DNA from 2 places in the Streptomyces sp. NPDC029836 genome. Region 2 is predicted to be linked to the other one. Evidence: riboswitches for the same ligand, from Rfam matches in the RefSeq annotation. Region 2 holds a riboswitch; the other holds the start of a gene.
What was found. A riboswitch is a leader RNA that binds a small molecule or an ion and turns the genes downstream of it on or off. The one in region 2 is predicted to bind glycine.
Positions count from the first base shown of each region.

Region 1: another riboswitch for glycine. It lies ahead of gcvT (glycine cleavage system aminomethyltransferase GcvT); the one in region 2 lies ahead of gcvP (aminomethyl-transferring glycine dehydrogenase).

Region 1 is NZ_JBVHZI010000006.1:291,903-296,304, reverse strand. Features, by position in the region: gene glyA (serine hydroxymethyltransferase) at 1-578, opposite strand, end outside; gene gcvH (glycine cleavage system protein GcvH) at 594-977, opposite strand; gene gcvT (glycine cleavage system aminomethyltransferase GcvT) at 1,100-2,215, opposite strand; glycine riboswitch at 2,401-2,505, opposite strand; gene ACZ4XJ_RS20030 (AAA family ATPase) at 2,694-3,368, shown strand; gene ACZ4XJ_RS20025 (enhanced serine sensitivity protein SseB) at 3,437-4,171, shown strand; gene ACZ4XJ_RS20020 (enhanced serine sensitivity protein SseB C-terminal domain-containing protein) at 4,228-4,402, shown strand, end outside.
Region 2 is NZ_JBVHZI010000003.1:8,456-12,857, forward strand. Features, by position in the region: gene ACZ4XJ_RS10950 (MerR family transcriptional regulator) at 1-339, shown strand, start outside; gene ACZ4XJ_RS10955 (DNA polymerase IV) at 495-1,925, shown strand; gene ACZ4XJ_RS10960 (PRC-barrel domain-containing protein) at 1,959-2,354, opposite strand; glycine riboswitch at 2,469-2,567, shown strand; glycine riboswitch at 2,569-2,703, shown strand; gene gcvP (aminomethyl-transferring glycine dehydrogenase) at 2,763-4,402, shown strand, end outside.

The DNA.
Region 1 (4,402 bases), on a different contig from region 2:
ACCTCGTCCGCGATGCGGCGGAAGGCGGCGAAGTCCAGCTGGCGCGGGTAGGCGGACCAGCCGGCGACGATCAGCTGCGGCTTGGACTCCTTGGCGAGGCGCTCGACCTCGGCCATGTCGACCTCGCCGGTCTCGTCGACGTGGTACGGGACCACGTTGTAGAGCTTGCCGGAGAAGTTGATCTTCATGCCGTGGGTCAGGTGACCGCCGTGGGCCAGGTTCAGACCCATGATCGTGTCGCCCGGCTTCAGCAGCGCGAACATCGCGGCGGCGTTCGCCTGCGCACCGGAGTGCGGCTGCACGTTCGCGGCCTCGGCGCCGAAGAGCGCCTTGATCCGGTCGATCGCGATCTGCTCGACGACGTCGACGTGCTCGCAACCGCCGTAGTAGCGGCGGCCGGGGTAGCCCTCGGCGTACTTGTTGGTCAGGACCGAGCCCTGGGCCTCCATGACGGCGACGGGAGCGAAGTTCTCCGACGCGATCATTTCCAGGGTGGACTGCTGGCGTACGAGCTCGGCGTCGACGGCGGCGGCGACGTCGGGGTCGAGCTCGTGGAGGGGCGTGTTCAGTACGGACATCGAAATCCCCTGGTGTCAGTTGTCGGAGTGGGTGAGCGCGGCGTACTCCTCGGCCGAGAGCACGTCCTTGGGCTCGTCCGAGAGGCGCACCTTGAACAGCCAGCCACCCTCGAACGGGGCCGTGTTCACGAGGGCCGGGTCGTCCACGACGTCCTGGTTGGCCTCGACGACCTCGCCGGAGACGGGGGAGTACAGGTCGCTGACCGACTTGGTCGACTCCAGCTCGCCGCAGGTCTCGCCCTCGGTGACGGTGTCGCCGACCTCGGGGAGCTGGGCGTAGACGACGTCACCGAGCGCGTTGGCCGCGAACTCCGTGATGCCGACCGTCGCGACGCCGTCCACGGCGTCCGACAGCCACTCGTGCTCCTTGGTGTAACGCAGCTGCTGGGGGTTGCTCATGACCTGATTCTCCTGGATGCGGGGGAGTGGATACGAACAGCGGTCTTGGATGCTGGGACGCCACGGGACGACCCCGTACGGGTGCCCGTACGGCCGTCCGTGCCGCGTTGCCGTGTGCGGAACTACTTCTGCCGCTTGTAGAACGGCAGGGCCACGACCTCGTACGGCTCATGCGTACCGCGAATGTCGACGCCGACGCCGGACGTGCCGGGTGCGGCGTGCTCCGCGTCGACGTACGCCATCGCGATCGGCTTGCCCAGCGTCGGGGACGGGGCGCCCGAGGTGACCTCGCCGATGACCTGCCCGTCGGCGACGACGGGGAAGCCGGCGCGCGGGACGCGGCGGCCCTCGGCGATCAGGCCGACCAGCTTGCGCGGCGCCTTCGTGGCGGCCTTCTCGGCGGCGGCCTCCAGCGCGGCGCGGCCGACGAAGTCACCCTCCTTCTCGAACTTCACGACCCGGCCCAGACCCGCGTCGAACGGGGTGAGGGAGGTGGTCAGCTCGTGCCCGTACAGCGGCATGCCCGCTTCCAGGCGCAGGGTGTCGCGGCAGGACAGGCCGGCCGGGACCAGGCCGACGCCCGCGCCCGCCTCGGTCAGCGCCTGCCACAGCGCCACCGCGTGCTCGGGGGAGACGAACAGCTCGAAGCCGTCCTCGCCCGTGTAGCCCGTACGCGCGATCAGCGCGGGCACGCCCGCGACGGTGCCCGGCAGGCCCGCGTAGTACTTCAGCCCGTCCAGGTCGGCGTCCGTGAGGGACTTCAGGATGCCGGGGGACTCCGGACCCTGGACGGCGATCAGCGCGTACGCGTCACGGTCGTCGCGGACCTCGGTGTCGAAGCCGGCGGCGCGCTCGGTGATCGCGTCCAGCACGACCTGGGCGTTGGAGGCGTTGGCGACGACCATGTACTCGGTCTCGCCGAGGCGGTACACGATCAGGTCGTCGACGATGCCGCCGTCCTCCTGACAGATGTGCGTGTAGCGGGCGCGGCCGACACCGACGGTCGAGATGTTGCCGACCAGCGCGTAGTCCAGCGCCTTGACGGCCTCGGGGCCGGTCAGGGTGATCTCGCCCATGTGCGACAGGTCGAACAGGCCGGCGCGGGTGCGCACGGCGTTGTGCTCGTCGCGCTCACTGGCGTACCGCAGCGGCATGTCCCAGCCCGCGAAATCGGTCATGGTCGCACCGAGCGAGCGGTGCAGCGCGTCGAGCGCGGTCAGGCGGGGGGCAGTGCTCATGGGTGTGGCTCCCGGGTCCCAGGGCATGACATGACGAGGACGATCCTCCCCATCTGTCATCGGAACCTGAGAGGTTCGCCGGGAGTTCCCGCGCGTACGGGTCAACTCCACGGTTTGCACCTTGGGTGGAGCACGCTCCGACGACCGTCGGGACGGTCGTGGCGCGGCTCGCTTTTCAGATCTGCCTCATCCACGCGGTACGGGGCCTGAGAGATTCAAGGGAGGTACTTGCTCCTTCGGCGCCCGGGCACGGCCTTGCGGCCCTGCCGGGACTCTCCCGCGCGGATTCAAGCGGCCGGTATGCAGTTGGTGTCCAGATGGCGCACATCATTGCACGGGACGTCCGGGACCGGGCGGCGGGGCCCGTGGGAAAGCCGAGAGCGGAACCGGGGGCGCCGGATTACCGTCTCTTTACACTCAGTGGGCATGGGGCTCGTGCGGCCCCGTTTCGGGGGGAGACGCTGTGCGGAGGTTCGGAGTGGTCACCACAACGGGACCCGTCGACGGAGGAACCGGGATCGACGCGGTCCCGGCCCAGCGGGCCGCGGGAGCGGCGCCGCGCGCCCTCGCGCAGGGCCTCGGCCCGGTCCGTGACCTGCGGGGATCCGCCGCGTGCGGCCCGCACCGGCTCGGCTTCGCGACGGGGGACATCGTCGTGGTGTCCGGCCTGCCCGGCGGCGGCAAGAGCACCCTGATCAAGCGCGCCACCGACGGCGGCGGCATCGACTCCCAGGACGCCCGCGAACGCTGGGAACGCCGGATGCCGGCCGCGCTGCCCTACGCCGCGTACCGGCCCCTCGTCCGCGTCGCCCACTACTGGGGCCTGTGGCGCAAGCTCAGCTCCGGTGAATCCGTAGTGGTCCACGACTGCGGCACCCAGAGCTGGGTGCGCGCTCTGCTCGCGACCGTCGCCCGCCGCCGCGACCGTTCGCTGCACCTGCTGCTGCTCGACACCACCGCCGAGGAGGCGCTGTCCGGCCAGGCGGCGCGGGGGCGCCGGGTGTCCGCGTACGCCTTCGCCTGCCACCGCGGCGCCGTCCGCCGGCTGCTCCGCGAGGCCGAGGCCGGCCGGCCGCCCGCGGGCTGCGCCTCGGCGACGCTGCTCGACCGCCGCTCGGCCGCCGCCGTGACCTCCATCGCCTTCCACGGCTGACTCCGACCGGCCCGCCCGCAGCCGATAGCCTCGGCAGCACATCGGCGCCACACGGAGGGCAGGGGTACATGCAGGGCAGCGGCTGGCCGGCGAACGAGTTGGAGCAGGTGCTCGGGGCGGCGCTCGGGCGGACGGACGCCGGGGAGCGGATCGTCGAGGTGCTCGGGCGCAGTCCGCTCTGGGTGCCGCTGCCCGAGGGCGGCGGCCCGGACCAGGGCAGCCTCAGCCTTCCCACGATGCTGATCGGCGGGGAGGCGTACGTCCCCGTCTACAGCTCGGAGGCCCAGTTCCGGTACTGCGCGGGACCCGGCATGGACTTCGTGATCGCCCCCGCCGTGGAGTTCGCCCGCGGCCTGCCCCCGCAGCTCGGCATCGCCGTGAACCCGGAGGGGGCCGTCGGGGTGCCGCTGCCGCCGGCCGCCGTCGCCGAACTGTGCCGGGCGGGCCGGGGGCCGCTCGACGGTCCGGCCACCGGGGGCCGGGTACGGCTCTTCGAGCCCGACTGGCAGGAGGACCCGGTCGACTTCCTGGCCGTCGCCGCCGAGGAGTTCCGCGGCACCGGCGTGGTCGCCGCCGCCCACCGCTGCCTGGCCAGCGTGGAGGGCGGGGCCCCCGAGCTGTACGTCGGTGTCCGGCTGGTGGGATGGGACCCCGAGTTCCGCGGCGCCCCGCTGGAGGCCCTCGGGCGGGCCCTGGCACGCGTACCGGTGCCCTGGACCGTGCAGTTGATCCTGCTCGACGCCGCCGAGGACCCGGTCACGGAGTGGATTCGTGAGCGCGTACGCCCCTTCTACCTTCCGTAGCGCCGCTTAAGCTGGGCGGTACGGGTGGACGACGGGCGGACGAAGAGGGGTACCGGGTGAGTGCGTCAGGCACGGCCGCGGCCGGGCAGGTCGAGCACATGCTGCGCCAGGTGACTCCCGGGCGCTATGAGAACTACGAGTCATTGCTGCACGGCCTCGCGGAGGGCCGGCTGTGGATGCTGCTGTGGCAGGGACAGCCGGGTTCGCCGGACGCCCAGTACGGCGGCATGG
Region 2 (4,402 bases):
GTGGTCCTCAAGATCGTCAAGCGCTTCCTGGACACCGGGGTGGCGCTGCAGAGCATCCGCACCGCCGTGCAGCACCTGCGGGACCGGGGTTTCCAGGACCTGGAGCGCATGACGCTGATGAGCGACGGCGCGACCGTGTACGAGTGCACCTCGCCGGACCAGGTGGTGAGCCTGCTCCAGGGCGGGCAGGGCATCTTCGGCATCGCGGTGGGCGTGGTCTGGCGGGACGTGGAGAACGCCCTGTCGCAGCTGCACGGGGAACGCGTGGACACCGGCGAGACCTTGGTCGGCCAGAATCCGGCCGACGAGCTGGCCGCGCGCCGGAACCGGGCCGTCTGATCGCGGCCGCCTGATCGAAGCCGGGCGATGCGGCCCGGCTGATCCGGTTCTTCCGGGGGCTCGACCCTCGTGGAGGGCCGGGGAGGTGCCTGCGTCGTCGCGTCCGCCGCGGTGATGTCAGTGGCCGTGTCAGTGCCGTAGGGGAGCATCGGGCTGTGAGATCCGCCCCGACCATCCTGCACCTGGACATGGACGCCTTCTACGCCTCGGTGGAGCAGGCGTCGAAGCCCAGCCTGCGCGGGAAGGCCGTGATCGTGGGGGGTCTCGGACCGCGCGGTGTGGTGGCCACCGCCTCCTACGAAGCCCGGCGGTTCGGCGTCCACTCGGCGATGCCGATGGCCCAGGCCCGCAGGCTCTGCCCGAACGGGGCCTGCCTGATCCCCCGGTTCAGTCTCTACCGCGAGGTCAGCGAGCTGGTCATGGGCCTGCTGCGGGAGCTGTCCCCGCTGGTCGAGCCGCTCAGCCTGGACGAGGCCTTCGTGGACCTGGAGGCGGGCGGGGTCGCCTTCGACGCCGCCGGGGCCCGGGCGGTGGGGGAGCGGCTGCGGGCCGACATCACGGCCGCCACGGGGCTCAGCGGCTCGGTGGGGCTGGCCGGATCGAAGATGCTCGCCAAGGTGGCCTCCGAGGAGGCCAAGCCGGACGGGCTGCTGCTCATCGAACCCGGCACCGAACGGGACCTGCTCGCGCCGATGTCGGTGCGGACCCTGCCCGGGGTGGGGCCGGCCACCGGGGAGCACCTGCGCCGGGCCGGGATCACCACCGTCGGGGAGCTCGCCGAAGCCGGGGAGGACGAACTGGTCCGGATGGTCGGCAAGGCGCACGGGGCGGGGCTGTACCGGATGGCGCTGGGGCTGGACGACCGGCCCGTGGTCGCGGAGCGGGACGCGAAGTCCGTGTCGGTCGAGGACACCTTCGACGTGGACCTGCACGACCGGGTACGGATCCGCAACGAGGTGCGGCGGCTCGCCGACCGGTGCGTGGGCCGGCTGCGCGCCTCCGGGCACTCGGGTCGGACCATCGTCCTCAAGGTGCGGCGCTACGACTTCTCGACGCTGACCCGCTCCGAGACCCTGCGCGGCCCGACGGACGACCCCGCCGTGGTGCGGGAGGCGGCGGCGCGGCTGCTGGAGGGCGTGGACACCACCGGCGGCGTACGGCTCCTCGGGGTCGGGGTGGCCGGCCTCGCGGACTACACGCAGGAGGACCTCTTCGCCCAGGTGCGCGCCGCCGAGGCGGACACGGATCCGGGCGTCGTGCGCGGGAGCGGGGCCGTCGTGCCGGACGGGGCGGACGCGGCGTCCGGGACCGCCGGGGCAGGAGCGGCCGTAGGGGGCCCGGAGGGCGGCGGAGCGGCCGTGGCCCCGGTCGGGAGCCCGGAGGGGAGTCCCGTGCGGCACTGGGCGGCCGGGAGCGACGTACGGCACGCGGTGTACGGGCCCGGCTGGGTCCAGGGCAGTGGGGTCGGTCGGGTGACCGTACGGTTCGAGGGGCCCGGGTCCCCGCCCGGTCGGGCCCGGACCTTCCGGGTGGACGACCCCGAACTGGAGCCGTCCGATCCGCCGGCCCTGGTGGGTCCGGGCTGAAGGGTGTTGCACAACCTTTGGGCCGCGTCCGTCCTAACCCCCGCCCGCCGGCCGGCCCGCGTCGCGGCGGCGCTTCCTGGTGGGTGGGGGCGCGGCGTGCTGGAACTCCGAGGGGAGGATCACGTCGAGGCCGTAGTGGTGGTAGAGCTGGAGCTCCTGCTCGGGGGAGAGGTGGCGGCCCACCCCGAAATCGGGGGCGTCCTTGATGAGGGAGCGTTCGAACGGCACGCGCAGGGTGTCGTCCACCACCTCGCTGGGTTCCAGGGGGACGAAGGCGTCCCGGCCGAAGAGGCCGGTCCGTACGGCGGCCCACTCCGGAACGCCCGTGGCGTCGTCGAGGTAGACCTCGTCCACGGTGCCGATCTTGGCGCCGTTCCGGTCGAACGCCTTGCGGCCGATCAGGCTGCGCGGATCGATGTCGGTCTGCACGGTCCCTCCACAGGGTCGCAACTCCATCCGTAATCACTACAAAAGTGCATATCCGCAGACGAGGCCACTCGAGGGAGGGTCCAGATCCTCGCTGGTAGGCTGGGTGACGGCTGTTGACCCTGTGCGGGAGAGTCCTCCGAGTGAGTTCGACGGAGGCGCCGAAGGAGCAAATCCTCCCCGGAATCTCTCAGGCATACGTACCGCACGTGAAGAGGCCACTCTGGAAAGCAGGGGCGGATCCGGGACGCAGTGCCGGCTCCTCTCCTCACCGACGGTGAAAGCCGGACCCCGTGGGCGATCCCCGCGCGGCCCGGTGAAGCTCTCAGGTTGAGATGACAGAGGGGGAGGCCGTCCGGGTGCCCGCGCCGTGGTGCCCCTCGCAGGTCGTACGACCAGGAGGCCTCCGTCATGACCGCCAACCGCATTCCGCTCTCCCAGCTGGAGCGAGGCATCCCCTTCGAGCAGCGCCACATCGGCCCGGACGCCGAGGCGCAGGCGAAGATGCTCGCCCAGGTGGGCTACGGCTCCCTGGACGAGCTCACCGCCGCCGCGGTACCGGATGTGATCAAGACCGCCGACGCGCTGAACCTGCCCGAGGCGCGGACCGAGGCGGAGGTGCTCGCCGAGCTCCGCTCGCTCGCCGACCGCAACCAGGTCCTGTCCCCGATGATCGGCCTCGGCTACTACGGCACCTTCACCCCGCCGGTCATCCTGCGCAACGTCATGGAGAACCCGGCCTGGTACACGGCGTACACGCCCTACCAGCCGGAGATCTCGCAGGGCCGGCTGGAAGCCCTGCTGAACTTCCAGACCGTCGTCGCCGACCTGACCGGTCTGCCGACCTCCGGCGCCTCCCTCCTCGACGAGGGCACCGCCGCCGCCGAGGCGATGTCCCTGGCCCGCCGGGTCGGCAAGGTCAAGGGCGGCGTCTTCCTGATCGACGCCGACGCGCTGCCGCAGACCATCGCGGTGATCGAGACCCGCGCCGAGCCCACGGGCGTCGAGGTCGTCGTCGCCGACCTGTCGGACGGCATCCCCGCCGAGATCGCCGAGCGCGGCGTCTTCGGCGTGCTGCTCCAGTACCCCGGTGCCTCCGGCGCCGTCCGGGAGATCAAGCCGGTCATCGACCAGGCGCACGAGCTCGGTGCCATCGTCACCGTCTCCGCCGACCTGCTCGCCCTGACCCTGCTGACCTCGCCGGGCGAGCTGGGCGCGGACATCGCCGTCGGCACCACCCAGCGCTTCGGCGTCCCCATGGGCTTCGGCGGACCCCACGCCGGCTACATGGCCGTCCAGGCCAAGCACGCCCGCTCCCTGCCGGGCCGGCTCGTCGGAGTCTCCGTCGACGCGGACGGCAACAGGGCGTACCGGCTGGCGCTGCAGACCCGTGAGCAGCACATCCGCCGCGAGAAGGCCACCAGCAACATCTGTACCGCACAGGTGCTGCTCGCCGTCATGGCCGGCATGTACGCCGTCTACCACGGTCCGGACGGGCTGCGGACGATCGCCCGCCGCACCCACCGCTACGCCGCCCTGCTCGCCGCGGGCCTGACGGCCGGCGGGGTCGAGATCGTGCACGGCTCGTACTTCGACACGCTCACCGCCCGGGTTCCCGGCAAGGCCGCCGAGGTCGTCGCCGCCGCCCGCGCCGCCGGTGTCAACCTGTTCCAGGTCGACTCCGACCTGGTCTCCGTCGCCTGCGACGAGACCACCCTGCGCGCCGACCTCGAGGCCGTCTGGGGCGCCTTCGGGGTCAGTGCCGACCTGGAGGCCCTGGACGCGACCACGGCCGAGACCCTCCCCGAGGCCCTGCTGCGCTCGGACGAGGTCCTCACCCACCCGGTGTTCCACCAGCACCGCTCCGAGACCGCGATGCTGCGCTACCTGCGCAAGCTGTCGGACAAGGACTACGCGCTGGACCGCGGCATGATCCCGCTGGGCTCCTGCACGATGAAGCTCAACGCGACGACCGAGATGGAGCCGGTGACCTGGCCCGAGTTCGGCCAGCTGCACCCGTTCGCCCCCGTCGAGCAGGCGGAGGGGTACCT